DNA from 3 places in the Cyanobium sp. BA20m-p-22 genome. Region 1 is predicted to be linked to each of the others. Evidence: predicted binding sites of a transcription regulator. Region 1 holds the regulator's gene; each other region holds the start of a gene.
What was found. The regulator NtcA, encoded in region 1, controls nitrogen genes in cyanobacteria. The targets are predictions, from matches to a motif close to GTANCNNNNGNTAC.

Region 1 (9,046 bases):
GCTGCGCCTGGAGGTCCCCCTGGCCCAGCCGGCGGACCGCTGGGCTGCCGATACCTCCGGGGGGGTGCTCGAGCGACCGGCCCAGCCGGTCACGGCCAGGGAGCGGGCCCGCTGGGAGGTGGCGGCGATCAGCTGGATCGCGTCGGTGGCTGCCGATGGGGGGGTGGCGGTGTTACTCGATGGCCCCCAGGGGGTTTCGGCGAGCCCGAGCCAGCTGGGCGTGTCCCTGCTGCGGGCCCCCACCTGGCCTGACCCCGGCGCCGACAACGGCCGCCAACGGCTGCGGCTGGCCCTGATGCCCTGTCGCCTGGGCTGGGGCTGCGCCGGGGTGCCCCAGCAGGCCGTGGCCTTTCGCGAGCCCCTCTGGTTGCGGCCGGCGGCGGTCCCGGCCCGGCCCGCCCCGCGCCCGGCCTTGCCTTGCCTGGGGGAGGGTTTGCTGCTGCTGGGCTGCCGGCCCTCGGGGGCGACAGCAACCGTGGTGCTGACCGTGCAGAACTGCTCCCCGTGTCGCCGCCGCCTGGAATTGGGCCCCAACTGGCAATTGCTGCAGCGTCTCGATGGGCTGGAGAGGCCCCTGTCCCTCGATCAGCTGCCAGGCGGGGATCCCTGCTTGCTGCTGCCCTGGAGCATCGGTTTTTGGCGCTTCTCAGTCTTCTCTTAGTCGTCTCTCAGTCGTCGTGGTCGTCGAAGGGGTCGGTGAGACCCTTTGACGGGGGGCCGAAGGCCTGATACACCCCAAAACCGGTGAGGGCCAGGAGCACCGCCAGCACGGCAAGGGCCACGGAGAGGGCCGGTGAGCTGGTGGTGGTTGGATCCATGGCTAGGGAAAGGTGCAGATGTCGGGTTGCGTCACAACTCTCGACGCCCCAGCGCGGCAAGGCGCCCAGGGCCCTTACAGTAACGGCAGCGATTCAATGCCCGAGGGGCTTCAGCAGTCATGGCCCAACGCACCCGCCTCGGCGACATCCTGCGGCCACTCAATTCCGAGTACGGCAAGGTTGTTCCCGGTTGGGGCACCACGCCCGTGATGGGCATCTTCATGGTGCTGTTCCTGGTGTTCCTGCTGGTGATTCTCCAGCTGTACAACAAGTCCCTGCTGCTCGAGGGCATCACGGTCAACTGGAATGGACTTGGCTGAGGCCTCGGCCATCCCTCCCCTGCCAAAACCGGCTCCATGAACATCTTCGGCATTGGACTCCCCGAAATGGCGGTGATCGCCGCCATCGGGCTTCTGGTGTTCGGGCCGAAGCGTCTGCCGGAGCTAGGAAAAACCCTGGGCCGCACCCTCAAGGGGTTCCAGTCGGCCTCCTCCGAATTCGAGAAGGAATTCAAATCAGCTATCACCACTGCTGACATCACCACCGCTGACATCACTACTGCCGACATCACTACTTCTGAAATCACCACTGCCAACCTCCCCGAGGCACGGCCTGGGGAGATTCAGGCGGTTGGGCAGGTGGTTGAGTCTGGAGCTTTGGGGCTGCCCCAAGTCGTTGACGGCCCGCCCGCCTGAGCTCGGGTGATTGCGACCAGTTCGGCCCTACAGCTGGTGGCAGGTCTGGGGAACCCCGGGGCCAACTACGCCGCCACCCGCCACAACGTTGGCTTCATGGCCCTTGAGCGGCTGGCTGCCGCCGCAGGCTCCTCCTTTCGCCAGCAGACCAAGCTGCGCGGCCTGCTCGCCGAGGTGGGTCAGGGTGCGGCCCGGCTGCGCCTGTTGATGCCCCAGACCTACATGAACGAAAGCGGTCGCTCGATTCGTGCCGCGCTCGACTGGTTTGGCCTGGATCCAGCCCAGCTGCTCGTTGTGGTCGACGATATGGACCTGCCCCTGGGCAAGCTGCGGCTCCGGGCCAGGGGTAGTTCGGGAGGCCACAACGGCCTGCGCAGCACTATCAATCACCTCGGCACCCAGGATTTCCCCCGGCTGCGCATCGGCATCGGGGCCCCCGCCCAGGATCCGGCCGAACGCCGCGCCCAAACCATCGGCCACGTGCTGGGGCGCTTCAGTGCCGCCGAGCAGCCCCTGCTGGAGGCGGTGCTCAGTGAGGTGGAAACGGGTATTGGTCTGATTCAGCGCCTGGGCCTGGAGCGGGCGGGGAATCGGCTCAACGGTTTTCAGCCCCACGGCACGCCAGCATGAGTCGATGGCCCCGCTACCCGCCACCACTGCCCAGCTCCGCGTCCTGCATCAGAGCTTCAGCCAGCGGGTGCTGGAGGGAGAAGTCAGTGCCGGTGGGTATCGCTGGAGTTTCCGCTGGGCGTTTGACCGCGGCGAGCTGAGTGTGGAGCCCTCCCTGGGGCGGGCCCTGATCCAGGACGCCTTGCTGCGCTACCTGCTCAAGGTGGATTACCAGCTCGAACCCGGCGGTGACTATGTGTTCACGGTGCGGGCCCGTTTTTAAACCCATTGGGTGGCCACTGGCGCAGCACCTCGCCGTTGCGGCGCTGCAGCGGTTCCCCCAGCCAGCGTTCCAGCAGCAGCTGGGCTACGACGTCGTCAATATCCCTTGGGGGCAGCCGCAGGCCGGTGGGCAGTAGGCGCATCCAGGGGTTTGGCGGATCCAGCTCCCAGTAGCGCTGGCGGGCGGCCAGGCTGCTGCCGCGCTCATCAACCAGGGTCAGCTCCAGGTTGAGTTGGCGCAGTAGGGGTCGCCAGGTGTGACTGCCGGTGCCGTTGCCCAGAATCACCCTGGCCAGGCCGCGTTGCTGCCAGGCCTGCAGCAGGGCCTGGCTGGCTGGAGGAGGCAGGATTGCCGCCTCCAGCACCTGCCCCTGGGATGAATCGGCCAGCACCAGGCCACATTTGCTGCTGCCTGGGTCGAGACCGGCGATCAACGCGGATGCCTGCATGCCGGTCATGGGCGCCGGGGCCCCCTCGGGATGTCGTCCGCCGGCGGTCGCAACCAGCGCAACTCGACTGCAATCGGATCGGGGGTGTCGGCATCGCGCAGCACCACGGCTTCCAGCTGCACCACCTGGCCAGCGGGTCTTTCGCCCAGGGCCCGACCCAGTTGGTTCAGGCTGGCTGCGTCGAACTGCAACCCCTCCACCAGCGTGCCCTGGCGCTGGGCGCGGGCATAGGCCGCCGCCAGCAGCAGGTTCAAGCGGCGGTTGATGCCATCTGGGCCGGTGAGGTCTCCCTCCACCGTGGTGCTGGCGAGCACCTCGCCGGCCTTGACCACGGGTCGATTTGGCCGCAAGTCGGGGAAGGCCAGCACCTGGCGCTCCCCCCGCAGCACGTTGGCGGCCGAGAGGATGCTCACCACCCAGCGGCCGGGCTTGGCGAGCAGATCCTCCAGTTTGGCGATGTCGTTTCTGGGCACCAGCAGGATCTGGCGATCCGGTGGTTGGCCGGGTAACACCCGGCGGAAGGCGTTGATGTTTGCCTGCTGCAAAAGGGCCGTGATCACCTGCTGGGCTTGCTCGGGGCGCTCCAGGGCCACCTTGGCGCTGGAGAGGATTTGCCCGCTGGTGATCACCACATCGCCGCGGCGCAGGGCGATCAGGTTGCTTTCCAGATCCTTGAGCTCTTGGGCTCCCGCCGCAATTCGCTTGCGCACCTGGCTCAATTCGGCCTCGGTGCGGCCAATCTCCGCGTCCCGGTCCCGCACTTCGAGGTTGAGCCGGGAGCGCTCCTGCTCCAGGCGATTGCGCTGGGCGATCAGGGGGGCCAGTTCCTGCCGCAGCTTGCTGGCACGGGCCTGGGCCTGCTCAAAGCGCTGCTGGGCATCTCGCTTGCCCTGTTCGGCTCGGTTGAGCTCCAGCTGGCTGCTGGCCAGCAGGCGACGACTGTTGGCCAGGCGCTCCTCCAGTTGGTCGAGTTCAAACAGGCCCGTGCGCAGGCGCTCGCTCACCAGCAGCATCAGGCCGAGGGAGATGGCACTGATCAGGCTGCCGGTGAGCACCGTGATCAGAACAGCGGTGCTGCGGGGCCGCAGCCTGAACAGGCTCAGCCGCGCCTTGCCCACCCGGCTGCCCAGACGGTCGCCCAGGTTGGAGAGCACTCCGCCCAGCACCAGCAGCGTCAGGATCAGCAGCCAACCCGTCACGTGCGTCTGCGACCGGCCCCAGTATCTCCGGAGTTCAGCTGAAGCGCTTGGCCAGGGCGATGGGATCAAACACCGTGATCTTCTTACGGTCGATCTGCACTAAGCCATCGTTGCGCAGATCCCCGAGCAATCGGGTGATGGTCACCCGGGTTGAGCCGATCGCTTCGGCGATGGCCTGGTGGGAAAGACGCAGATCAATGGTGATTCCTTGGCTGCTGGGAACCCCAAAGTCGCGGCAGAGCACCAGCAGGAAACTGACCAGCCGCGAACTCATGTCCCGGTGGGTGAGGGTTTCGATCATCGTTTCGGTCTGCAGAATCCGCGAGGAGAGACCTTGAAGCAGCAGTAGCCCCACGCTGGCATCCTGTTCGATCGCCTTGCGCACGGAGGTCGCCGGCGCGGTGACAATCTCCACCCGGGTGAAGGCGATGGCGTGATAGAAGCGATCTGAGCGCTGGCCCGTGAGCAGGGAGAGGACGCCGAACAGGCTGTTCTCGCGCAGCAGGGCAACGGTGATCTCCTCACCGGATTCGTAGACCCGCGACAGGCGCACGGCACCGCGGCGCAAAAGATAGACCCGTTCGGCCGGATCACCGGGGAAAAAGATAGTTTTTCCCCGCTCTATTGTTTCGGCAGTGCTGCCGGCCAGCCCGCGGATCACTTCCTGCAGGGTGGGACCCGCCTGGCCGGCACTGCCCATACCCGCCACCGAACCAGGGGCCCCCGTGGTTGGAGCGTTGGCGGTACGGCTGAATCCGTGGGTGGCGCCAACCATTATGGCTCTGGCATATCTCGGGACCTTAAGGATCGCCTGTGGGGATCCCTGTAGCAATACACACGGTTTCCTGGCTCTCCCCCTGGGGCGACGGGCATTGGTACAGGTGTTTCCGCTAGGGATGGGGTCGGATGCTTGTGAAGCGACCCGATGCCGCTACATTCAGCTTCGCGCAGTCGCCCATCAGCGGCTGTCGTTTCAGGGAGTTCATGACCGCCAGCTTGCCCCTTGCCGCCCTTGCCCCAGTCCCCCCGGCCCCTGTGCTGCGTCTGGTAGCCCAACAGGAGGGGCTGCTGCAGATTCATACTGCCCCGTTTCGGGGCAGTTTTGGGGCCGTGTTGAGCCAGGCCCTGCGGACCGCCGGCTTGGGCAGCAGGGTGCTGGTGAGCCAGCTGCTCAAGGGAGGGGTGGATCAGGGGCTCGAAAGCAGCCTTTGGCTGTGTGGGCGCCTGCAGTGGCTGCGCCCCGGGGTGCCCTATTGCATCTCGGAGCCGGCGGCCAGCCAGTCTGAGGAGTTGGCTGCCCAGTCGCTGGCGGCCCAGTCTCTGGCGGCGGTGCAGCAGGTGTGGGCCTACAGCCGAGAGCAGCTGCTCAGTGGGGCCGTGGACCTGCTGGTGCTCGATGAACTGGGGCTGGCAGTGGAGCTGGGCTATCTCGATAAAGCTGAGGTGCTTGCCACCCTGGAGCGCCGTCCGGTCCATCTGGATGTCATTGTGACCGGCCCGGCCATGGCTCCTGAATTGATGGCCATGGCCGACCAGGTCACCAAGCTGCGGCGTGGCCTCTAGGGGTTTTTGATGGCCCCGTCGTTCCTGTTTCCCCTTCCCGTCAATGCTCAAGAACGACCGCTGGATCAATGAGCAGGCCGCCTCCGGGATGCTCCAGCCCTTCCAGTCGAGTCTGGTGCGCCACCTGGATCCGGACACGGCGAGCTCACCGGTGCTCAGCTACGGCTGCTCCTCCTATGGCTACGACCTGAGGCTCTCGGCTAAGGAGTTTTTAATTTTCCGGCACGTGCCGGGCACGGTGGTGAACCCGAAGCGGTTCAATCCCGCCAACCTTGAGCCTGCACCCCTAAATCAGGATGAAGACGGGGTCTATTTCATTCTGCCGGCCCACTCCTACGGCCTCGGTGTGGCGCTGGAGAAGATGAAAGTGCCCGCCAATATCACCGTGATTTGCCTGGGTAAGAGCACCTATGCCCGTCTAGGCATCATTGTCAACACCACGCCGGCTGAGGCGAGCTGGGAGGGCCATCTCACCCTCGAGTTCAGTAATTCCTCAGGAGCTGATTGCCGCATCTATGCCAACGAGGGTATCTGCCAGCTGCTGTTCTTTGAGGGGGATCCCTGCGCAACCACCTATCAGGATCGCGCTGGCAAGTATCAGCACCAACCAGAGCGGGTCACCCTGGCCCGTATTTAGAGCTGCCAGGGGAATAGGAGTCGCTAGGGTGCCAGCCGAGCCTTGTGCAGCCGGCTCTTCTCGTACCAGTCGGCAAACTGGGGGGCCCAGGCCTGCAGGTGGGGCCAGATCAGGTCGCAGAGTTCGCGTATTTCCTGCTGGGCATCGAGTTTGGCCCGCAGGTCGAGGAAGTGCAGCAGGGCCCGCAGGGTAAAACTCACCACGAAGTGCTGGCGGTAATCAAAGGGCAGGATGCCGCGGGCATGTTCTTCGGCGAAGCCAGCTGCCAGCAGGTCGCGGTAGCGCTCGGCGGCGGCGCGGCAGAGCTCCAGATCGATCGCGCGCTGCTCGATCGAATAGTGATACTTCTTGCCCTTGCGGTCGCTGTAATAGCAAACGGGCCTGAGATAGAACACCTCTTCGAGCTCCAGCTCGCCTCGGGCGGCCCGGCAGATGCGCTCGCCGGTGTAGCGCATCGACTGCACATCAAAGCTAACCCCCACCCGGTGGGTGCGGGCCTGTTGCATCACCGAGTGGGGAAACCAGCCCACATTGAGCACGATCTGGGCGTGCTCGAGGGGGCCGTAGTGGCCCCGCTCTCCGGCCAGTAGCCGTTTGACGCAGATCTCGCCAGCTTGGGTCTCATCGGGCCAGTTGGCCCGATCGGCGGCCACGAACCCCTCGCAGTAGTCCTGGTGCATGCCCGCATAGACGCACTGCTGCGGGTTGGGGGTGGCGGCGATCAGCTCAACGCGGAAGCGGGGATCAAGGGACACGGCGGCTTCAGCCATGGCTGCGGGGTGAGGCCATGGTGCCAGCTTCTGCGGCCCTGGGCGTGGGATCGCCGCCAAGGGCACTGACCTGGCCTACCCCCGCCAGCTGGGGTAGGGGCTGGCCGCTGAGCAGGGCGTCGCTGAGGGCCTGCAGTTCGCCGGCGCTGCGGGCGCCGATGGCCCGGCCCACGGCCACCCCGGTGGCATCAAACAGCTCAAGCTGGGGAATGCCGTTGACCGCATATCGCTCCAGCTCCGCTTGCCAGCGGGGGTTGTCCACATTGAGCAGCACGACATCGAGCTGGCCGCGGTGCTGGACTTCCACTCTCTCCATGGCTGGAGCCATGCTGCGACAGGCTTCGCACCAGTCGGCATAGAACTCCACCAGGGTTGGCCGCCCGTTGTGGAGAGCCACCTGCAGGTCGAGGGACTGGCGAGCCAGGCGCTCCAGCGGGGCTTCAGGGTGGAGGCCACCGCGGAACCACAGCAGGCCGCCGGCAAGTAGGGCCGCCAGCAGAAGTAGCAGCAGCCTTTCGCCCTGGCCCAGAGCTGGGGTGGGGGGGGAATTCACCATGACCTCACTTTGGCAGTGCTTGCTAGCGTTAAGGCCAAGGCAAAGGGGCCTCCCTGTGAAACGGCGCCTCATCCTCCATTTCCCCCGCGAGGCGGTTCACCAGCCGATCACCTATCGGCTGGCGGTGGACTTTGACATTGCCGCCAAGATTCTCAAGGCCCAGATCGCGCCCAACCAGAGCGGCACCATGGTGGTGGAGCTGTCGGGTGACATCGATGAGCTGGCCGCGGCGGAGACCTGGCTGGAAAGCCAGGGGCTTTCGCTCAATCGGGCCCCGGCCCAGATCAGCATCGATGCCCAGCTTTGCGTCGATTGCGGCCTCTGCTCGAGTGTGTGCCCCAGCGGGGCCCTGGCTCTGCATCAGCCCGCCTGGCAGCTGCAGTTCGATGCGCAACGCTGTCTGGTCTGTGAGCAGTGCATTCCGAGTTGCCCCCTAGATGCGATTGCCCTGGTGCTGGCCCTACCTGTGAAGGCGACACCATGAAAGCGATCTGGAGGCTGCTGCTGTTGCCCGTGCGGGCCCCGATGCTGCTGGTTCTGGCGGTGGTTTCGGTGTACGAAGGGCTGCATTGGAGCCAGCCGCTCGAGGGCGCGGCGTCTTCGGGGATGGGCCAGTTATCCAGCCTGTTCTGGTCGATCGATTGCCTCCATGCCCTGCTGGTGGTGCTGGTCTGCACCATGCCCGATCTGCTGCTGCAGCGGATCTCCAATTTGATGGCGGCCAGCCGGGTGATGAGCCTGGTGATCAGCCTGCTGATCGTCACGGTGGGGGGCCTCTACCTGCTCCACCTTGCGGTGCTGGCCAATGTGCTGATCCTGGGTTCGACGGTGCTGCTGGCTCGCCTGGATCTGGCCAGGGTGCGTGTGGCGCCGCCGCCCCTGCTCCTGGCGGGGGGCCTGGGTGTGCTGGTGTTGGCCGGGGCGGCCCTGGGTCGCGGGCTTGCTAGCGGCTTCTAACAGCGCGATGACTAACAACGGGGTGTGGGCCGCTGCTGGAAGCTCCAGAGATTCCCCAGCACTTTTTTGACGTAAAGCCGGGTTTCCGGATAGGGAATTGCCTCGATCCACAGTTCAGGTTGCAGCTGCAGCTGGGGATTCACCCAGCCGGCCACGGCGCCTGGTCCGGCGTTGTAGCTGGCGACCATCAGCACCGGATTGCCCTGCCACTGGCGCCGCAGGTTGCTGAGATAGAGGGCTCCGAGCTGGGCATTGCGCCCGGGATCGCTGAGGGCCCCTGGCGGCAAGGGGCCTCCAGCAAGCTCGGCCGCCGTTTCCGGCATCAGTTGCAGGAGCCCCACGGCGCCGGCACTGGAGCGCACCCCTGGGCTGAAGCGCGATTCCTGTTTGGCCACGGCCGCCAGCAGGGTCGCCGGTAGGCCGGCCTCGGCCGCCGCCTGCTCCAGTTCCGCAACGAAGCTGGCGGTCTGCAGGCTGCTGGCGAGCACCCTGCCCAGGCCGCAGGCCTGGT
Region 2 (8,261 bases), on a different contig from region 1:
GGCGCCTGGGTGGAGCCAGCACCCCACTGGCAATCCCCCGACATGGCCCTGCTCTGGGCCGCCCGCCACGACCCGGTGCTGGTGATCGACCACCCCAGCCAGAGGCAATGGCTCGAGGGCCAGGATCCAGCAAGGCTGAGCAGCTTTGCCGCCCTGCTGGAGCGGCTTGATCTGGGCGCCCCGCCAGCGAGCCAACCGCCAACCGCGATCGCGCCAGCCTCCTGGCACTGGCACACCCCCCCCGAGCGCTTCGCCGATCAGGTGGAGCAGATCCTCGCCTGGATCGCCAGCGGCGATCTTTTCCAGGCCAATCTCACCGCCTGCTGCGAGCAGCAACTGGCGAACCCCGCCGATCCCCTGGAGCTCTACGGCCGCCTGCGGCGCAGCTGCGCCGCACCCTTCGGTGGCCTGGCGATCGCCGGAGCAGCGGCGGCTGGTGAGGCGGTGCTCTCGGCCTCCCCGGAACGGTTCCTGCGGCTGGATGGGACGGGGCAGGTGGAGACGCGGCCGATCAAGGGCACCCGGCCCCGCCACCAGCACCCCGAGGCCGATGCCGATGCCGCCGCCGACCTGGTCACCAGTGCCAAGGACCGGGCTGAGAACGTGATGATCGTCGACCTACTGCGCAACGACCTGGGGCGGGTGTGCCAGCCAGGCTCGATCCAGGTGCCCCAGCTGGTGGGGCTGGAAAGTTATCGCCAAGTGCACCACCTCACCTCGGTGGTGCGGGGCCAGCTGGGCGATGGGCTGAGCGCCATTGACCTGCTGCGGGCCTGCTGGCCGGGGGGCTCGATCACCGGGGCCCCAAAAATCCGGGCCTGCCAGCGGCTGCACGGCCTGGAGCCGGTACCCCGGGGGCCCTACTGCGGCTCCCTGTTCCGGCTGGGGGCCGACGGGCAGTTCGACAGCAGCATCCTGATCCGCTCGCTGCTGCTGCGGGGCCAGCGGCTACGGGCCCACGCCGGCTGCGGCATCGTGGCCGACTCCGATCCCGCCGCCGAAGCCGAGGAGCTGGGCTGGAAACTGCAACCGCTGCTGGAGGCCCTGGCGTGAATCGCCCCCAGCCCATGGCCGCCGCGATTGCCTGGCTGGGGGATGGCTCGGGGCATGGTTGCTGGGGCAGCCCCGCTGACCTGGCTATACCGCTCGACGATCGGGGCCTGCTGCTGGCCGACGGCCTATTTGAAACGGTGCTGGTGGAGACCGGCCGGGCCTGGCTGCTGGCGGAGCATCTGGAGCGCTGGCAGGGCTCGGCGGCCCTGCTGGGGCTGCCACCACCACCGGGGGCAGCGACCGTGGAGAGCCTGCTGGGCGCAGCCACCACCCGCAGCGGCATCGGCACGGCCCTGGGCAGCAGCGGCGCCCTGCGGCTCAACTGGAGCCGCGGCAGCAGCGACCGGAGCAGCACCAGCCGGGGGATCGACCTGGCCGGCAACGACGAGCCCCGCTTCTGGCTGCAGCTCAGCGCCATCGAGCCCTGCTTCGCGCCGCTGCGGGTGATCGTCAGCCCCACCGAAACCCGCAGCGCCACCAGCCTGCTGAGCCGCTGCAAGAGCTTCGCCTATGGGGCCTCGATCCAGGCCCGCCGCCAGGCCCGCGCCGCCGGCGCTGACGATGCCCTGCTGCCCAGCTCCGCCGGCGGCCTCTGCTGCGGCACCACCGCCAACCTGCTGGTGTGGCATGGGGGCAGCTGGATCACCCCACCGCTGAGCAGCGGCTGCCTGCCGGGGGTGATGCGGCGGCGGGCCCTGGAGCGGGGGCTGGTGGCGGAGGCCCTGATCGGGGAGCAGGATCTGCTCGGGGCTGGGGCGGCCTGGTTGATCAACAGCCTCAGCTGCCGGCCGATCAGCCACCTGGGGGCGGTGCCCCTGGCGAGCTGCGGCCAGCAGCCCGAAAGGTTCTGGCGCCAACTACTCCTGCCCGATCGCCCCTGCGGTTAATTGCAACGCAGTCAGTTGCAACGCAGTTAATTGCAACCCATGGTGGAGATCCGGTAGGTGAAGCCGGTGGCCGCTTGGTCGGCACTGGCACCGATCTTGAAGTTGAGCTGGCTGACGGTTTTGCCGGGGATCGCCGGGAAGGGGCCCCACATGCGGCCCGTACCTATCTGGGGAGCGAACGACTCGTTGATCACCTGCAGACTGGAGCCATCGGTGAACTTGAGATAGCCCTGGATGGGGTAGGTGGCACTCACCGAGGAGTCAGCTGTGAAGAAAAATTTGTAGCTGGCGTAGGGCTGGGTCACGAAGAAATCGGTGTTCCAGTTCGGACGGCCAAACGGATTGCCCGAGCCCACTGTCTTGAGCACGATGTTGGTGGTGCCATTGCCGCCCACCGGGGCCAGGAACTGGCAAGTTTGGGCCTGGACCAGCGCCGGTGCCGCCAGGGTGGCGCCGGAGGCAAAAACTCCAGCGATAGCAGCGTTGAGCAGGCTAGGGCGCATGAATTTGCAGAAACTGCAGGCAATTCTGGCCGGCCTTCCGTATCAATACACACCGGCGATGACCCCGCCGGCTGGACATGATCCCGCCACGTCGAGGGGGTGATCCATGTTCACGGAATACAAACCCAACAAGGGCTACGACGAATATTTCAGTGCCGCCGACCAGCCCCGCAGCGCCCTGAGGCCCCTGCTCTCCTCCCTGGGCCAGCTGGGCCTCGACGAACTCAACCGCAACCATGCCGCCGCCGGAGTGCTGTTGCGGAGGCTGGGGGCCACCTTTCGCCTCAACGATTCCGGCAGCCAGGGGGGGGAGCGGATCCTGCCCTTTGATCCCCTGCCCCGGCTGATCAGCAACGACGACTGGCAGCGGCTGGAGGAGGGCCTGCTGCAGCGCCTGGAGGCGATAGACCTCTTTCTGGCCGACGTCTATGGCCCCCAGCAAATCCTGCGCGATGGCCACATCCCAAGGGAAGACGTGGAGAGCTCCCAGGGCTGGCGCCCCCAGCTGCAGGGCTTCAAGCCCCCCCTGGGCCGCTGGTGCCACATCTCCGGCCTGGATCTGGTGCGCGACGGCCAGGGAGCCTGGCGGGTGCTGGAGGACAACCTGCGCTGCCCCTCCGGCGTGGCCTACTTCCTGGAAAATCGCCGCGTGATGAAGCGGATGTTCCCGAGCCTGTTTTCAGGACGCACGGTGCAACCGATCGACGATTACCCCTCCCGCCTGCTGCAGACCCTGCGGGAGCTGGCCCCCTGGACCGATACCCCCAAGGTGGTGCTGCTCACCCCGGGGGTTTTCAACAGCGCCTACTTCGAGCACAGCTACCTGGCCCAGCAGATGGGCATCCAGCTGGTGGAGGGTCGCGACCTGATCTGCCAGGACGACCGGGTGTGGATGCGCAGCACGGCCGGCCTGGAGCCGGTGGATGTGATCTACCGGCGCATCGATGACGACTTCCTCGATCCGGCCGTATTCCGCAGCGATTCAATGCTGGGGGTGCGAGGCCTGATGGCGGCCTACCGGGCCGGCCGGGTGGCGATCGCCAATGCCCCCGGCACCGGCGTCGCCGACGACAAACTGATCTATGCCTACGTGCCGGAGATGATTCGCTACTACCTCAGCGAGGAGCCGATCATCGAAAATGTGCCCACCTACCTCTGCTCCCGCCAGGAAGACCGGGCCTATGTGCTGGCCCACCTGGGCGAGCTGGTGGTCAAGGCGGTGGCTGAGGCGGGCGGTTACGGCATGCTGATCGGCCCCCATGCCAGCCCGGAGGAGATCGCCGAATTCGATGCCAAAATCCAGGCCGATCCCCGTAATTACATCGCCCAGCCCACCCTGGAGCTCTCCACCGTGCCGTCGTTGAGCGAGGGCGAACTGTTCCCCTGCCACGTCGACCTGCGGCCCTACGTGCTGCGCGGCAGGGGAGCCTGGGTCAGCCCCGGTGGCCTCACCCGGGTGGCCCTGCGCCGGGGATCCCTGGTGGTGAACTCCTCCCAGGGGGGAGGCTGCAAGGACACCTGGATCGTGGCCGAGCAACCATGCTGAGCCGCGTCGCCGATTCGCTTTACTGGATTAACCGCTATGTGGAGCGGGCTGAGAACATCTCCCGCTTCGTCGAGGTGAGCGAGGCCATGGCCCTCGATTGCCCTCCCGGCAGCGCCGAGCCCTGGCTGCCCCTGATCGACGCCAGTGGCGATCGGGAGTTGTTCGATCAGCTCTATCCAGCCGGCGGGCCCGAGCAGGTGGTGGAGTTTCTGGTGCGGGCGGAAGCCAATCCCCACAGCGTGGCCAACTGCATCGCCATCGCCCGGGAAAACGCACGCCAGATCCGTGACGTGATCACCACCGAGATGTGGGAGCAGCTCAACGACATCTACTGGACCCTGCTTGACAGCGAAGGCTTCTGGAAACAGCAGCCCCAGGAGCAGTTGCGGGACATCCGCCGGGCCTGCCAACTCTTTTACGGCATCACCGATGCCACCCTCAGCCGTGACCTCTCCTGGCACTTCAGCCGGCTGGGCCGACTGCTGGAGAGGGCCGACAAGACCACCCGCATCCTCGATGTCAAATACTTTCTGCTTTTGCCCACCCCGGATGAGGTGGGCGGTGTGCTGGATGAACTGCAGTGGATCTCGCTGCTGCGCAGCGCCGGGGCCTATCAGATGTTCCGCCAGTCCCAGCAGCAGGCGATCGAACCGAAAGCCGTGGCCGCCTTTCTCCTACTGGATCCGATCTTTCCCCGGTCGGTGCGCTACTGCCTAGGGCGCATCGACGAAACCCTGCGCATCGTGCGGGGCCAGGCCGTGCCTGGTGCCCCTGATGAGCTCGAATGCCTCAGCGGGCTCACCCTGGCCCGCTGGAGCTACACCAGCATCGACGAGCTGATCGCCGGGGGATTGCACGAGTCGATCGACGATCTGCAAAGCGATCTCAACCGGCTCCATGATTTGGTCGAGCAGCGCTACTTCATCGCCGACTCCGCATGCGTGCCCGCGTAAACCACACCTTCACCTACAGCTACAGCGCACCCGTGCTGCTTGGCCCCCATCGCTTCTGCCTCAAACCCAGGGGGCAGGGGTTCCAGCGCCTGCTGGATTTCCAGCTGACGATCAGCCCCCAGCCCGGACGCCAATACCCCCTGGTGGCCGCCAGCGGCGATGAAATCATCCGGGCCCGCTTCAATGGATCCTGCGAAGCCTTCAGCGTGCAGGCCAGCAGCCTGGTGGAAACCGAAACGCCTCCCCTACTGCAGGCCTGCCTGGAGGGCAACGAACCGCTGCTGCCCTACCCAGTGGGCCACCTCAACGTGGATCTGGCCGGCAGCCTGGAGGGCTGGCTGCCCAATGGACAGCACGATCCAGCCGCGGTGGACGTGGCCCAGGAGGCGCTGATGGGCAGCGATCAGCGGGCCCTGATGTTCCTGCAGCAGCTGGTTGAGATCATCCAAGACCGGGTCAAGTACACCCAGAGACACATCGGTCCGGCCTGGCCCGCAGGCCGGACCCTCAAGGAGCGGGTGGGCTCCTGCCGCGACCTGGCGATGCTGATGGTCGAAGCCTGCCGCTGCGTCGGCCTGCCGGCCCGTTTTGTCAGCGGTTACCACCTGGTGGAACCGAAACCCGAGATTTACGACCTGCATGCCTGGGCCGAGGTCTACCTCCCCGGTGCCGGCTGGCGGGGCTTTGACCCGAGCGGCAGCGGCATCATCGACGACCGCTACATCCCCCTTGCCACCTCCTCCAAGCCGGAGCTGACGGCAGCGGTCACCGGCAGCTTCTCCGGCCCCAACGGCGTAGAGAGCAAAATGAGCTGGAGCATCGAGGCTGAAATCCAGGAGTCGGCAATCCAAGCGTCGGCAATAGAGAAGTCGACGATCCATGAGTCGACAATTCATGAATCGACCGGGGCCCCTGAGGTTCCCCATCCCCTCTGAGCCCGAGCCAGCCGTGTCTGAAGCGATCCCAGGCCCTGCTGAGGCCATCCCAGGTCCTGCTGAGGTGATCGAACAACGCCTGCGCCAGGCCGGCGTGCAGCTCACCATGGGTGGGGAGCCAACCTTGGTGCCCCTCGAACCGGATGGGGCGGAGTGGAGCGTGGCCGCCGATGGCCCCACCAAGCTCGGCTATGCCAGGGCCCTGGCCAAGGAGCTGCAACGTCGGGCTTGGCCCGACAGCACCCTGCTCTACTGCCCCGGCAAGCGCTACGACGGCGAAGTCAATCCCCGCTGGGCCCTACGGCTGATCCGCGGCGGCGACGGCGACCCCCTGGCGCTCTGGCCCAGCCCGAACCCAGCCGCGGTGCCCAGAAAAAGCCAGGCGCTGAAATTTTTGGCGAAACTCGGCGAGGGGCTCGGCTGCCGCCTGCACCCCCTGGCCCTGAGGGACCCCCACCAGGCGGATCGGCGGATTTGGGCCATACCGCTGAGCTGCGAGCAGGGCCGCTGGCATTCGCTCAACTGGCCGCTGGCCAAGCCCCTGCGCCAGCTCAGCGCAGCCCAGGGCCCGGCCGGGCTGCGCCTACCCCTGCAGCACTTCCCTGAGCAGGGCCTGCGCCAGGTGCTCACCCTGGAGCTCGATGGGGAGGGCTGGGGGCTGTTTCTGCCACCCCTAGCCCGGGAGCCCCTGGAACAGCTGCTGCAGCTAATCGCCCGGCACAGCACCGCCTGGCAGCGGCCGGAGCTCAGCGGCGTGCTGCCGGTGGACTACAGCGGCCACTGGCAGGTGCTGGGCCTGACGGCCGACCCCGGCGTGCTGGAGGTAAACCTGCCGGTGTGCCCCAGCTGGCAGGACTATGCCGACTGGATCCTGCTGCTGGAGCAGGCCGCCGCGGCCGTGGGCCTGCGCTGTTGGCGTGAGCAGGGCGGGCGCCGCGAGGGCACCGGCGGCGGCAACCACCTGCTGCTGGGGGGGCCGAGCCTGGAGACCAACCCCTTCTTTGCCCGACCTGCCTGGCTGGTGGGAATCCTGCGCTACTGGCAGCACCACCCATGCCTGGGGTACCTGTTCAGCGGCCGCAGCGTCGGCCCGGCTTCCCAGGCACCCCGAACCGATGAGGGCTCCGCCAGCCCGCTGGACCTGGAACTGGCCCACCGGGCCCTCGAGCACCTGCCCCCGGGGGACCAGAGGGTGGCGATCGGCGAAACCCTGCGCCACCTGCACGCCGACCGCAGCGGCAACACGCACCGCAGCGAGATCAGCCTCGACAAGTTCTGGAACCCGGCCTGGACCGCAGGCTGCCAGGGGCTGCTGGAATTTCGGGCCCTGGAGTCCTTGCCGGAGCCCGGCTGGACCAACGCCGTCGCCCTGCTCTGGCGCGCCCTGGCCGTGCATCTGCTGGAGCCCGCCCATCGCCCCAGCCAGCTGCGTGACTGGGGCCCAGCCCTGCACGACCAGCTCCTGCTCCCCAGCCAGCTCTGGAGCGATCTGGAGCAGGTGCTGGCCGAGCTCGCCGCTGACGGCCTCCAGCTTGATCCGAAACCCTTTGCGGAGATCTGGCAGTGGCGCTTCCCCCAGCTGCTGCACTGGCAGGAGGGGGCTGCAGAGCTGACGATCCGCCAAGCTCTCGAACCCTGGCCCCTGCTCTGCGACACGCCGGTGGAGGGGGGCAGCACCAGCCGCTTCGTGGACAGCTCCCTGCGGCGCTTTGAACTGATCACCAGCCCCGACTTCCGCCGCCGCTTCCGGCTGGAGCTGCAGGGCAGAGCCTTGCCCCTGCCAGCTCCAGAGGAGCAGGGGCCGCTGTCCGTGCGCTACCGCCAGGAGGCCCTGTTCCCCTGCCTGCATCCCTGCCTGCCGGTGGATGTGCCCCTAGAGCTGGAACTGAGCGATGCCGCCAGCGGCACCAGGCTGCAGGCCTGGCGGCTGGAGCGGGAGGAGCAGGGCTTTGGGCCCATCGCCGCCCAGCCCGGGGGCCCCAGGGCTAAGGGGCCAAGCCTGCGCGGCCCAGAATCGGGCTCCTGCAGCCTCGATCTGCGCCTCTAGGGCTACCAGCTCACCCCGTGCAACTTGGGGAGGGGCGCCGTTTTGAAGGTGGTGGCAAACAGGCGCGGGATGCGGCGGCTGTTGTAGACGCGGAATTCCCGCAGCACGCTGGCACCCTCCTCGCGCACGGCCTGGTTGAGCACCACCGAGCCATCCGGGTCGGAAACGGAGCGGTGGAAGGTGCCCGGGGGAATGCGCAGGATGTCGCCGCCGGTTTCCAGGCGAACTATGTGATACGGGTAATTCCAGCCGAGATTCACCAGGTAGAAGGTGCGGCCGCCATGGAGGGCCAGCAGGTTGTCCTCCTGGTGGGGGTGCAGATAAAACTGCCAGGCGC
Region 3 (10,647 bases), on a different contig from region 1:
GTGGAGCCGCGGGTAAGTCCGGGGCCGCCGTTGCTGAAGCCGCTCTGGCCGCCAGCCTTGCGGCCGCCACCTCCGCCGGCGCCACCCAAGCGTCCGCCACCACCTCCGCCACCGCGTCCGCCGCCGCGAGCCACCAGTTGGTCGAACAGTGCGGCGGTGCTGCTCTCTGGCAAGGGGCGCTCAAAGGCCAGGGCTACGCCCATGGGCAGGGCCATCACACCGGCCAACACCAGGCCGAATCCAGCTAGGGGGCCGTTTAGGGAGTTTCTCATTGGCCGACCCCCTTGCAGCCGTCGTCGTAGCAGGTGAGGTTGATCCGGCCGTCGGCGCCAAACTGCACCTTGATCAAATCCCGGCCGGCGGTGGCGTCGGGACGATCTTCCCGAACGCTGTTGAGGTAGTTGGGGTTGACGGCACAGAGATCCCGACCGTTGAAGCAGATCGTGTTGGTGGAAAAGCGCGCCGCTGCGTTGTCTAGGTTTTTCCAGGTTTTGGTGCTCTCGACCCAGACACTCATCCGCACGGGGCTGTCGGTGACGCGGATCGTCTCCACGGTTTTGCCGATGATGTGGCGGTAGAGGGTGGCGCTGCCCTCGTTGACGGCCTCAATGACGCAAGCCTGGGGCGCCCCGCCCTTGACGCTGCACTTGGTGTCAAGCTTGTAGAGCGTGCCCGACTGGGCCAGGGCGGGAGCTGCAGCTAAGGCGGTTGCAGCTAAACCGGTTACAGCAAAACCGTTTGCAGCTAAACCGATGGCAGCTGCGGCCAGCAGGCCGATCCGGCGGCAGGGCCAGCTGGCCAGAATCTTGCGGTTCACCATGAATAAGTACTCCCCAGCATTGGTGGGAAACAACCATATCTTGACCAGGGCGAAGCTATCTGGCAGGAGCCTGTTGCGTAGGGCCACAAAGCATGGATCCGCTCCAACATGATGTCGCCCTGGAAGTAAATGTTGGCAAAAAACGCAATCAGTGACTGGCCCTAGCCAGCCGCGGCTCCATCTTTGGGGCTTTTGTGCCGCCGATTTGGTGCGCCGCGCCACCCCTAAGCCCGGTTGCAATTGACAGTTGTTATTGAGAATCGCTTGCAAAAGGGGCGGGTGCTTGTTTAGGTTGCGAGTCATTCGCAATAAGCCCCCTCCCCTCGGCCATGAGTTTTCGCTTCCTTCCCGACGATCCCGTTGCCGCCGTGCGCATGCCGGCAGGTCAGACCGTGCTGCTGGATCCGGCTCGCCGGCCGAGTGGCAGCTGCATCGAGGTGCTCGATGGGGTGGCCCGCGTCTACTGCCCCTGCGAGGAGACCGAAGGAATGACCCTCGCCTTCCTGCAGGCCGGCGACCAGCTCTGCACAGATCGGCTCTGCAGCGAAGGCGTCTGCATCGAGGCCCTCACTGCCCTGAGCTTCCGCAGCGATGCCGAACCCCGCCAAGGCGAAGGCTTCGATGCCGTGAACGAATGGACCCTGCAGCTCCTGCGCATCCGCCACCTGGGCAGCGCCGAGCAGCGCCTGCATGCCCTGTTCGGGCTGCTGGTTCGCCGCTTGGGGCGCCGTTGCGGAAGTTGGTGCGATCTGCCGTTCCGTCTCACCCACGAGCGCATCGGTGAACTGATCGGCACCACCCGGGTGACCACCACCCGGTTGATTTCCCGCATCCGCCAGGCCCGGCTGATCGAGGCCCCCGTCGGCGAAGCCGGCATGCGCCTGGCTCCGGAATTGATTGAAACCGCGCCCTTTGCTGCAGCCTGAGACCTGCCATGTCCAGTCAGATCCCCCCAAGCAGCTCCCCAGCATCGGAGAGCCTGGTCGCCAGCCTCTGCCGGGAAGCAGACCGGTTACGTTGCCGCTCCCGGCAGGTGGCAGATGACCTGGGCCGCTGTCGCGAGGAGGGTTTGGTGCGCCGCCTGCAGCAGGAGCTGCAGCTGCTGCGCATCCGCCGACAGGAGCTGCAGGTCAGTGCCCTGCAGCTCGGCCGCAGTCATGGTCTGCGGGACCGCCTCGCCCTGGCATTCCTGACGGAACTCACCCACCGGCCCCTGCCCTGCTGAGCCGGGCTCAGGCGAGCGATTCGGGAGCGTGCTTGCCCTCGCTCAGCTCCCCATCAATCACCAGCATGGCGGCGGGGTTGGCCTGGGCGAAGCGAATCCGCCCCAGCAGGTGGGCCGCCTCGTGTTCGGAGTCGATCTGCCCTTGCACCATCGGATCGAGGAACACGGTGGTGCGCACATCGCCGGCCCGCTCCGCCATGGCATAGAGCTGTTGCAGGGAGCTGGTCACCTCCGCCTCCATCTGGAAGACGGCGGCGAAAAGCTCTTCGGCGCCTGACCAGTGCTGGCGGGGTGGTGCCACCGCTTCCAGCTGCACGGTTTGGCCGCGGGCGACCAAGTAGTCGGCCACCAACCCCGCGTGGTGTTGTTCGTTGCTGGCCTCACCTTTGAGGTACCGGCAGAAGCCCCGCAGCTCCCTCTCGCCAAACCAGATCGCCATGGCCCAGTAGGCCGCACTGGCTTGGCGTTCCATCGTTAGATGCTGCTGCAGACCCTCCAGCAGGGAGGCCTCCATCGGCTGGGCCATCGCCCGCCCTGCGGGCCCGGTGGCCACGGGGTTGTTGGTGTTGGTGCTGGTGGTGAAATGCACCATGGGGTTGATCGATTCGCTAGCTGCACCGTAGCCACAGTCGTCCTAAAGGAAACGTGTTGCAATTGGCACAACCGCCTGTAATCCGGCGTCAAAGCAGCGCAAAGTCCGCCCGTGGCAGGCCTGGGCCTCCATAGGCTGATTCAAGAATTCAACCTCTGAATTGAGGTTGCCGTTATGGCCAAGCCCATCGGCCCCAGCAACGACGCTCCTTCCCCCCTCGGCCAGCGCGGCCCCAGCGCTGACAAGAAAAAGGGCTGCAAGCAGAGCAAATGCTCGAAGTGGAAGGGCGGCAAGTGCCGTTGCGGCCGCGACTAGTTGCGCCGCTCCAAGCTTGGTATCAGGGCGAGAGAGGCAGCCAAGCCGAACACCATGATCAACAGCGCTGGCGCCATGGCCGCGCCCACCCGCTCATCACTGGCGTATTGGAACACGCGCACCGCCAGGGTGTCGAAATCGAACGGTCTCAGCGCCAGGGTGATCGGCAGCTCCTTCACCACATCCACGAACACCAGGAGTGAGCCCACCACCATGGGGCCCTTCAGGAGTGGCAGGTGGATGCGACGCAGCACCCCCAACCAATCGCAACCCAGGCTGGTGGCCGTTTCATCGATGCTCGGGGGGATCCGCTCCAGGGCCGCATCCAGCCCCTGTTTGGACACGGCGATAAAGCGATCGCCATAGCCCCAGAGCAACAGCAGCACCGGACCCAGACCGGCTGGGCCGCCGATCACCATCAGGCCAAGGGCCAGAACACTGCCGGGAATGGCGTATCCCAGGCCGGATACGAAGGTGAGTTGTTGCACCACCGGATGGGGGTTCCAGCGCCGGCAGATCGCCAGCAGCAGGGCCCCGAATCCGGTGACGCCAGTGGCAGCAAGGGCGAGGCCCAAGCTGCGTCCAGAGAGCTGGAGCAGTTCGTCGAGCGGCTCGCTGTGTAGACCCTCCCAGCCCTGCTGGATCCAGAGCATCGGGATCGCCAGGGCGCAGAGCGGGGGGATGGCCGTGATCAGCTGGGCTAGGGCAGCCCGCCAGCCATGCAGTTGCCAGGCATGGTTGCCCCCATTGGAGCCCTCCAGATTCCACTGGCGGCTGCGCTGGCGGAGCAGCCGTTCCGAGGCGATCAGCACCGCCACAATGGCCAGGGCCACCAACGACAGGGCTACGGCCCCCTGGGGATCTCCGGCCAGTTGCCAGCGGTCGAGGATTCCGGCCGACAAGCTTGGAACCCCGAGCAGGCGCACCGCGCCGAGTTCGTTGACCACTTCCATGGCGCTGAGGGCGACGCCCGCGCCGATCGAAGGCAGAGCAATCGGTAGGGCAATTCGAAAAAAGCTCGCCCATGGGCCGACACCTAGGCTGCGACTGGCCTCCAGCAGGCGGCGGCCGCTCACCGAGAAGCTTTCGGTACTCAGCAGAAAGACATAGCTGTAATTGGCCAGGCTGAGCAGCACCACCGCCCAGCCGAGGCCATGGATTCGCAGGCCGCGGTAGCTGCCCCAGTCAATCAAGCTGGCGGCCAGGAGATAGGCCGGAAACGCCATGGGCAGAAGCTGGGCGATGCGCAGCCACCGGCGGCCGGGGAAGCGACATACGGCCGTCAGCCAACCGATGGTCGTGCCCACGACGGCTCCGAGGACGCCCTCCCCTAGCACCAGAAGCAAGGTGCCGCGAATCTGAGCGAGTCCATCGGGCCCCAGACCAGCGGCCTGCTCCTGGCCACTGAGCAATACTTCTTTGACTAGGGCAAGCAAAGGCAGGATGGCCAGCAGGCTGACCCCCATCACCAAGGCAACCAGTCCGGCCCGGCTGCGACTGATGTCACGCCATAGATCGATTCGGTTGCGCCATGGCAACAGGGGGAGACGATCGCGGGCCGTGCTCAACGAAATGTCTGCGACTTAAAGACGGGAACCAGCTTGCTGCACGAACCGCTACTCCCAGCCGTTGGCAGCCATCAATTGGATGGCTGCCCGGGTTTTGGAGCCGAGCTGGGATGAGGAAACACCGTCAAATTTGAAATTGCCAAAGCGGCGCAGAATTGGATTGTTTCCAAACCCTTTGAGCGGATATTCAAAGCTGCCTGATGCATACCCTTCTCCGCCTGTCGGTGAGCTGAGAAACTCAATCAGTTTGATCGCTTCCGGTTTGTTTTTGGCGTAGCGGGTGACGCCGGCGCCGCTGACGTTCACATGGGCTGGATTTGGAAATTTAATGGTGATTTTTTTGGCTAGGGTCTTGTCGGCAGCGCCGGTCTGCCCGGAGAGCATGCGGGCAACGTAATAGCTGTTAACGACGCCTACGCCGCACTCACCTTGCGCGACGGCGCGCGCCAGCGACATGTCGCTACTGAAGACCGGTTCGGCGAGGTTGGTCACCATCCCTTTTACCCATTGGGTTGCTGCCGCATCGCCTCGCAGCACCATTTGATCTGCGACGAGCGACTGGTTGTAAACATTGGAGCGATTGCGCAAGCACAATTTCCCCTTGAGCTGAGGCTTGGCGAGATCGGCGTAGGTGTTGATGGTTTTGGGGTTAAGCACCGACGGGTTGATGGCGAGGGCACGCACCCGTCTGGTGAGGCCAAACCAGCGCCCCTGGGGATCCCGTAGGGAAAGGGGCACGTCACGCATCAGTTCAGCCGAACGAATCGGCTGAAACATCCCTTCTCGGGTAGCGTTGTCGAGCCGAGCCGCATCAACCAGAATCATCACATCGGCAGAACTGTTGTTCCCTTCCCTGCGCAGGCGCTCGATGATGGCCGCATCGTTCGATTCTAGAAGCCGCACCTTGATGCCAGTGGCTTTGGTGAAGCGTTCGTAGATTGAGTTGTCGCTGCTGTAATGGCGGCCTGAATAGACGCGTACCTCGCGGGATTGCGCCATCGCCAAGCCGTTGAGGCTGCTCGCCACGGCTGTGGCGGCTGCGCCAATGGCCAGCACACCCAAGCTGAGAACAGAATGTTTGAAAAGCTTTGGGAGCACAGTGGTTGCTTGCATCCTTTTCTCATGAGCTTATCCAGTCAGGCTTTGCTTGCCCGCTTCATTGATGCCGCTGGCGTGTAGCAAAAAGCACAGGAGGGTGTGGGGCTGGTGGGTGTCGATCTGCTTCAAGATGGGTGCTGACGGTCGTTTCCGCAGGTTGGTTTAGCCATGCACTTTCCGCTTGAAAATCTGCTATTAGCCCAAGATCTTCAGCAGCTTCAATCTAGATTGACCAATCTGGATGATTCTGCCTGGCTTCCCGGTGCTCAGACTGCTGGCAGCTACGCCAAAGAGGTGAAAAACAATTGGCAACTGGATAAGCAGCATCCTGATTTTGCAGCCCTTGCAGATGTGGTTCTGTCTGCGCTCGATGCCCACCCCTTGTTCCGGGCTGCTGCCATCCCGCTGAAGATACACAGTCTGCTGTTCAGCCGCAGCGCCGTGGGTGAGGGCTATGGCCGCCACGTTGACAACCCGTTCATGCCTGGAGGGCGAACAGATTTGTCCTTCACACTGTTCCTCTCTGATCTGGAGAGCTACAGCGGAGGCGCCCTCACCCTTGAATTGCCCCTAGGAGAAGAGCTAGTGCGGCTTCGTGCTGGCTCGGCCATCGTCTACCCCAGCGGCTGTCTGCATCGAGTCGAGGCTGTCACGGACGGAGTGCGTTATGTCGCCGTGGGTTGGGTGCAGAGTGCTGTCCGTTCCTCTGAGCAGCGCGAATTGCTGTTTGAGTTGGAGACGGCTTGTAAGGCCATGGCTGCTGCCCATGGCCGGTCCGACGCCCTTGATCTTCTCTATCGCTGCCAGACCAACTTGCTGCGGATGTGGGCTGGGTGACCAATGATACACATGGGTGTGCGTCTTTGGCCTTTAGCGTTAATCGTCTGCCTACAGAGGGACTGTGGTGCGCCGTCTTTTCTTAAAATAAATCTGTATCCCTCCGTTCTGGTTTCGTCCATGGCCCAGCGCACCAGTCTTGCTCTGTTTCTGGCGACGGCCAGCATGATCGGGGGCTCTGCGGCTCCTGTGGATGCAGCTTCGTTGATTCCCTTCTCTGCTGAAGAAGCCCAACTCTTGGCCGATAGCGCTGAATGCGTTCCAGTCGGTGAAGGCGAAAACTGTGAGCGCGAAAAACTCAACCAAAAAACAAAGGAATCCGTCGTCAATCCTGCCGCCAATGACTCCATCCCTGCCTCGAATCCTGGAGCTGATGGAGGGAGTGCTGAAGATACTCTCAATTTGATTGAACGCGGCGATCTCTGAGGCTTACGCGTGCCTGTGTTGCTGCAGCCGGGGCCTCCTCCACCGCTGCCTCCTGATTATCCTTGAGGAGTCTGTTTTCGTTGATAAGTGGGCAGCAAAAAGCCCTCTCCGAGCATGGGGGCTGGTTAGATGTGAGCTATGTTATGAGGCTGGGAGGCCTCTCGGATTCAGAAGCGAAAAGTGGTTTTCATGAGATAGCCGATTGTGCCGAAGTCACCAACTGTTGCATTGCCTAGGGGATTGCTCAGGTAAAATACTGCAGGTGTGATCGAGATGTTGTCGGTCACTTGATACTTGTACCAAAGTTCCACAGCAAGGCCAGAATCGTTGTCTCTCTGGCTCCCCTTTGTTACCCACTGAGGGCCACTGATGCCCAGGCCCAAAGTATTGCCATCTTTCCCTATATTATCCCATTCAAAGCCCACAAGCCATTCCATGGTTTGGTCGCGCCCCTCAGTGTTTCCTCCGCTGAACCAGTTGACGCCATAACCAAGGCTGATCGAGGGGATCCAGCCTGTTTGCTTTGGCTGCCAGAAGGCATTAAGAGCCAGGGAGCTGGCAGTTTGATCCACGCCGACCGGTTTGCTTCCATAAAAAGTGCCTTTCCCCATTGTTGCGCCCGCTGATGTCCAGGCATAGGCCGTCGACACTTGCCATTGGCTGCCGCCATAAGCCAATTGGGTAATAAATTTAGACTTACTGCCCTGGTTGAATAGCCCCTCGTCGCCGTACGTAGCATCTTCACCCGAGTTGCTGCCATTCTGGGCGACATAGTTGGAGCTGATGCTGAATCGATTGCCGGCGCTATTCTTCTTTGTCCGCCACCAGGCTCCGAAGCCCGCGCCGCTTGAGTTTCCATACACGCCGGAGGCTCCTCGACCCTTCAACTCCTTGAGGATGAAATTGCCATTGCCATAAAGTGTGGGTTGGCTGGCCAGCATGTAGTAGCCCTCGGTGCGGGGGCCCACGAAGATCATGCCGTTGGCACCCTTGGAATTCCCTACGGGGAACTGATACCAGAGTTTGTCAACTTTGAGAACATCCCCATTGATGTTGGAGTCTTCGAGGTGGGTGAGTCCAATAGGATCTCCCGAAAAATTGCCAGAGAAGTTACCGGTTCTAAATCTGGTATACAGCAGGTCTTTGCCAGTAAAGCTGGTGTCGAGATCGAGTTGCAGCCGGTAATTGAAGGTGATTGCCTCCTGTTTCTTTTTGCCTTTCAAGGCTGGGCTATTGGCAAAGTTCTGGTTGACGTCACCGGTGTAGTTGGTGGCGCCGATGATCATGTCGACCTTTCCACGTAGCTGTGTGGTGGTGGAGAACTGCTGAGCTTCCAGTTCGCCCACCTTGGCCTCGAGGCCATCTACGCGGCCCTTGAGCACGGCGAGTTCTTTCTTGAATTCGTCCATTAGGCGTTGCAGCTCATCGGTCACCTCGGTGACGCGGTCGAGGCAGGCGTTGAGCAGGGCTGCCGCTTCGTAGCGAGTCATGGCCTGGCCAACCTTGTAGGTGCTGTTGGGATAGCCGGCGACACAACCGTATTTCTCCACCAGGTTGCTCAGAGCCTGATAGGCCCAGTCGGAAGGCCGTATGTCGGAAAACTGGTTGACGCTAGTGACCTGGTTTTGGGATCGCCAGGCCTTGAGTTCGTCAATTTCTTGCTGCTCCATGTAGTCGTTGATGGCCTCGCGGCCATTCAGCGACGCCAGTTCACCTGCGGCTGCGGTTTTAGGAGCGATGACGGCAGGCAGCACCAAGCCAAGTGCGGCCGATGCCAGCAGCATCAGCTGGAACGGATTCATGAACTCCTCACAACAGAAGTAGGTGGATTCCCAATGGACGGGAATCAACTGCGCCTACTTCTACTCGATGAAAACGCCTCGCCAGACTTGTGCTGATTCAAATCTGGGTATCAAAAGTCACCTGTTCTGGTGTGGCTGCCGGAAAGCTGCTCCTGCGCAGGGCTCGATCCATTGTTTTTAGAGGCCGATGACAAGGACGGTGCCAGGGATCCCATCATTGTTGTGATCAACAGTGCTGCCATCAGAACTCGGGTAGACATGACTTGTACCTCTGTTGTCGTTCAACTACTTTCAGTGCAAACAGACCGCGTCATGGCGCCGATGATGCTCGCGTGCGTAGCAATAATCACGTGCCGTGGTTTGGCCCCTTGATGCTGGCGTCAGGCCCGTTTTCTTCTGCATTTGCCATCTCATCATGGGCCGTAGCTGTTGGAAGGCAGCCGCCGTGTCTGGGAATTGTTGTGCGGATCAAAGCCGGTCAATCGGTGCTGCTTGCGTCAACCAGCTCAGGGTCATGGCTTCAGCTTTCATTGGCGGATGGCTATTGCCGCATTTGTGACTCTGAAGTCACCCTCGGATTCGTAGGTCCCGGTGATCTGCAGCTGGTGCGGATTCCTGCGGGTTGTGTTGCTTGCCTTGAGGCGTTGACCGATGTTTCCGTCAGCTGGCGGGATCCTGGAACTTCATTCCAGGCTTCTGAGGAGCTGCTCGGCGATTGGATGGCTGTGTTGTTACGTGTGCGAAGCCATCCCCAAGCCGGGCAGCGCCTAGTGGCCCTGTTTCAAGGCCTGCTCTGTGGCCACGGTCGCAGGACATCTGAAGGGTACTGGCTTCCTTTTGCCCTCTCACACCTGCGACTCGCTGAACTGGTGGGCTCGACCCGTTCAACGGTGACGCGGGTGATGTGCCTGTTGCGTCAGAGATCGACCTTGCTTAGCTCTGATGAACAGATGGGCCTGGTTTTTGATCCAGCCTTCCTGGAGGATTAGGAGGCTTCAGCCAGAGTTACTGGTGGCGACGAACCCGCACGGGCACCAAAACCGGCTGCATCAAGCCACCGCCGCCGTTGTCGTCATCGGAGTCGGTGGTGAGCCACAAGGCCAGGCCGAAGAGGGCAAGAACGCCAGAGCAGAGAATCAGTTCGGCCATGGCGTCAAGATTTGCTAAGACAACCCTAGCCAGGTTGGCCGGCTTCCGCTCAGGCGAAACCCTTACCGGCATCCTTGGCAACGCAGAGCTGCAGCTGGCGGCGGATTTGGTCGTGGCTGAGGTTCTTGCCGATCAGCACGATCTGGTTCTTGCGGGTGGCGTCGGGCCAGTTGGAGTCGTCGATTGAGAAGCGCTTGCCGGCCAGGTGGAACACGTGCCGCCGCTCGCTCTCGTTAAACCAGAGGATCCCCTTGGCGCGAAACACCTCAGCGGGCAGCTGATTGTCGAGGAAGTTCTGGAATTTGCGCAGGGCAAAGGGACCGTCGGCCGCAAATGACAGCGAGGTGTAGCCCTCTATCGCGGCGTGGTCGGGATGGGCGGCGTGCTCATGGCTGTGCCCGTGCTCATGTTCGTGCTTGTGATGGTGTTCATGTTCGTGATCGTGGTCGTGATCGCAGGCGCTGTGGTCTTCCGGCTCGGGGCTGGACAGCTGCTGGGCCACGATCTTGTCGCTTTCAAACAGGCCCACACTCAGCAGCAGGGGTAGGGGCACCTCCCCCTTCACCGAGCGCAGGATGCGGGCGTCGGTTTTGATCTCACGCAGCTGGGTCTCCAGGGCGCTCAGGCGCTCTTCGCTCACCAGGTCGCACTTGTTGAGCAGCAGCATGTCGCTGTAGACGATCTGGGCTCGGGCCACCTCTCCTTCCAGCAGCTCGGCGCTGAAGTTTTCCGCGTCCACCAGGGTGATGATCGAGTCGAGCCGGGTGGCATCGCGCAGGTCGCTGCCCAGGAAGGTCATGGCCACAGGTAGGGGG

Region 2: KBZ15_RS12300 (circularly permuted type 2 ATP-grasp protein) is a predicted target of NtcA. The motif match lies at 2,483-2,496, and genes of this name have one in related genera.
Region 3: KBZ15_RS02545 (Fe2+-dependent dioxygenase) is a predicted target of NtcA. The motif match lies at 5,696-5,709, and genes of this name have one in related genera.

What each region holds. Positions count from the first base shown of each region.
Region 1 covers NZ_JAGQCQ010000116.1:1,133-10,178, reverse strand. Annotated here, with positions in the region: partial or broken gene KBZ15_RS11135 (glycoside hydrolase family 38 C-terminal domain-containing protein) at 1-661, shown strand, start outside; gene psbN (photosystem II reaction center protein PsbN) at 669-818, opposite strand; gene psbH (photosystem II reaction center phosphoprotein PsbH) at 938-1,138, shown strand; gene KBZ15_RS11120 (TatA/E family twin arginine-targeting protein translocase) at 1,175-1,513, shown strand; gene pth (aminoacyl-tRNA hydrolase) at 1,520-2,143, shown strand; gene KBZ15_RS11110 (DUF3146 family protein) at 2,148-2,405, shown strand; gene KBZ15_RS11105 (resolvase) at 2,383-2,862, opposite strand; gene KBZ15_RS11100 (DUF3084 domain-containing protein) at 2,859-4,052, opposite strand; gene ntcA (global nitrogen regulator NtcA) at 4,087-4,827, opposite strand; gene KBZ15_RS11090 (cob(I)yrinic acid a,c-diamide adenosyltransferase) at 5,037-5,615, shown strand; gene dcd (dCTP deaminase) at 5,659-6,252, shown strand; gene thyX (FAD-dependent thymidylate synthase) at 6,276-7,022, opposite strand; gene KBZ15_RS11075 (thioredoxin domain-containing protein) at 7,015-7,578, opposite strand; gene KBZ15_RS11070 (NIL domain-containing protein) at 7,634-8,062, shown strand; gene KBZ15_RS11065 (hypothetical protein) at 8,059-8,535, shown strand; partial or broken gene KBZ15_RS11060 (lytic transglycosylase domain-containing protein) at 8,547-9,046, opposite strand, start outside.
Region 2 covers NZ_JAGQCQ010000136.1:535-8,795, forward strand. Annotated here, with positions in the region: gene KBZ15_RS12285 (anthranilate synthase component I family protein) at 1-1,053, shown strand, start outside; gene KBZ15_RS12290 (aminotransferase class IV) at 1,050-1,940, shown strand; gene KBZ15_RS12295 (hypothetical protein) at 1,967-2,443, opposite strand; gene KBZ15_RS12300 (circularly permuted type 2 ATP-grasp protein) at 2,550-3,989, shown strand; gene KBZ15_RS12305 (alpha-E domain-containing protein) at 3,983-4,942, shown strand; gene KBZ15_RS12310 (transglutaminase family protein) at 4,927-5,877, shown strand; gene KBZ15_RS12315 (transglutaminase family protein) at 5,891-7,924, shown strand; gene KBZ15_RS12320 (redox protein) at 7,927-8,261, opposite strand, start outside.
Region 3 covers NZ_JAGQCQ010000014.1:9,854-20,500, forward strand. Annotated here, with positions in the region: gene KBZ15_RS02505 (hypothetical protein) at 1-272, opposite strand, end outside; gene KBZ15_RS02510 (hypothetical protein) at 269-853, opposite strand; gene KBZ15_RS02515 (Crp/Fnr family transcriptional regulator) at 1,150-1,746, shown strand; gene KBZ15_RS02520 (hypothetical protein) at 1,755-2,045, shown strand; gene KBZ15_RS02525 (ferritin) at 2,053-2,637, opposite strand; gene KBZ15_RS02530 (hypothetical protein) at 2,812-2,952, shown strand; gene KBZ15_RS02535 (iron ABC transporter permease) at 2,949-4,418, opposite strand; gene KBZ15_RS02540 (extracellular solute-binding protein) at 4,569-5,633, opposite strand; gene KBZ15_RS02545 (Fe2+-dependent dioxygenase) at 5,787-6,455, shown strand; gene KBZ15_RS02550 (hypothetical protein) at 6,576-6,881, shown strand; gene KBZ15_RS02555 (iron uptake porin) at 7,049-8,683, opposite strand; gene KBZ15_RS02560 (helix-turn-helix domain-containing protein) at 9,016-9,672, shown strand; gene KBZ15_RS02565 (hypothetical protein) at 9,689-9,832, opposite strand; gene KBZ15_RS02570 (GTP-binding protein) at 9,882-10,647, opposite strand, start outside.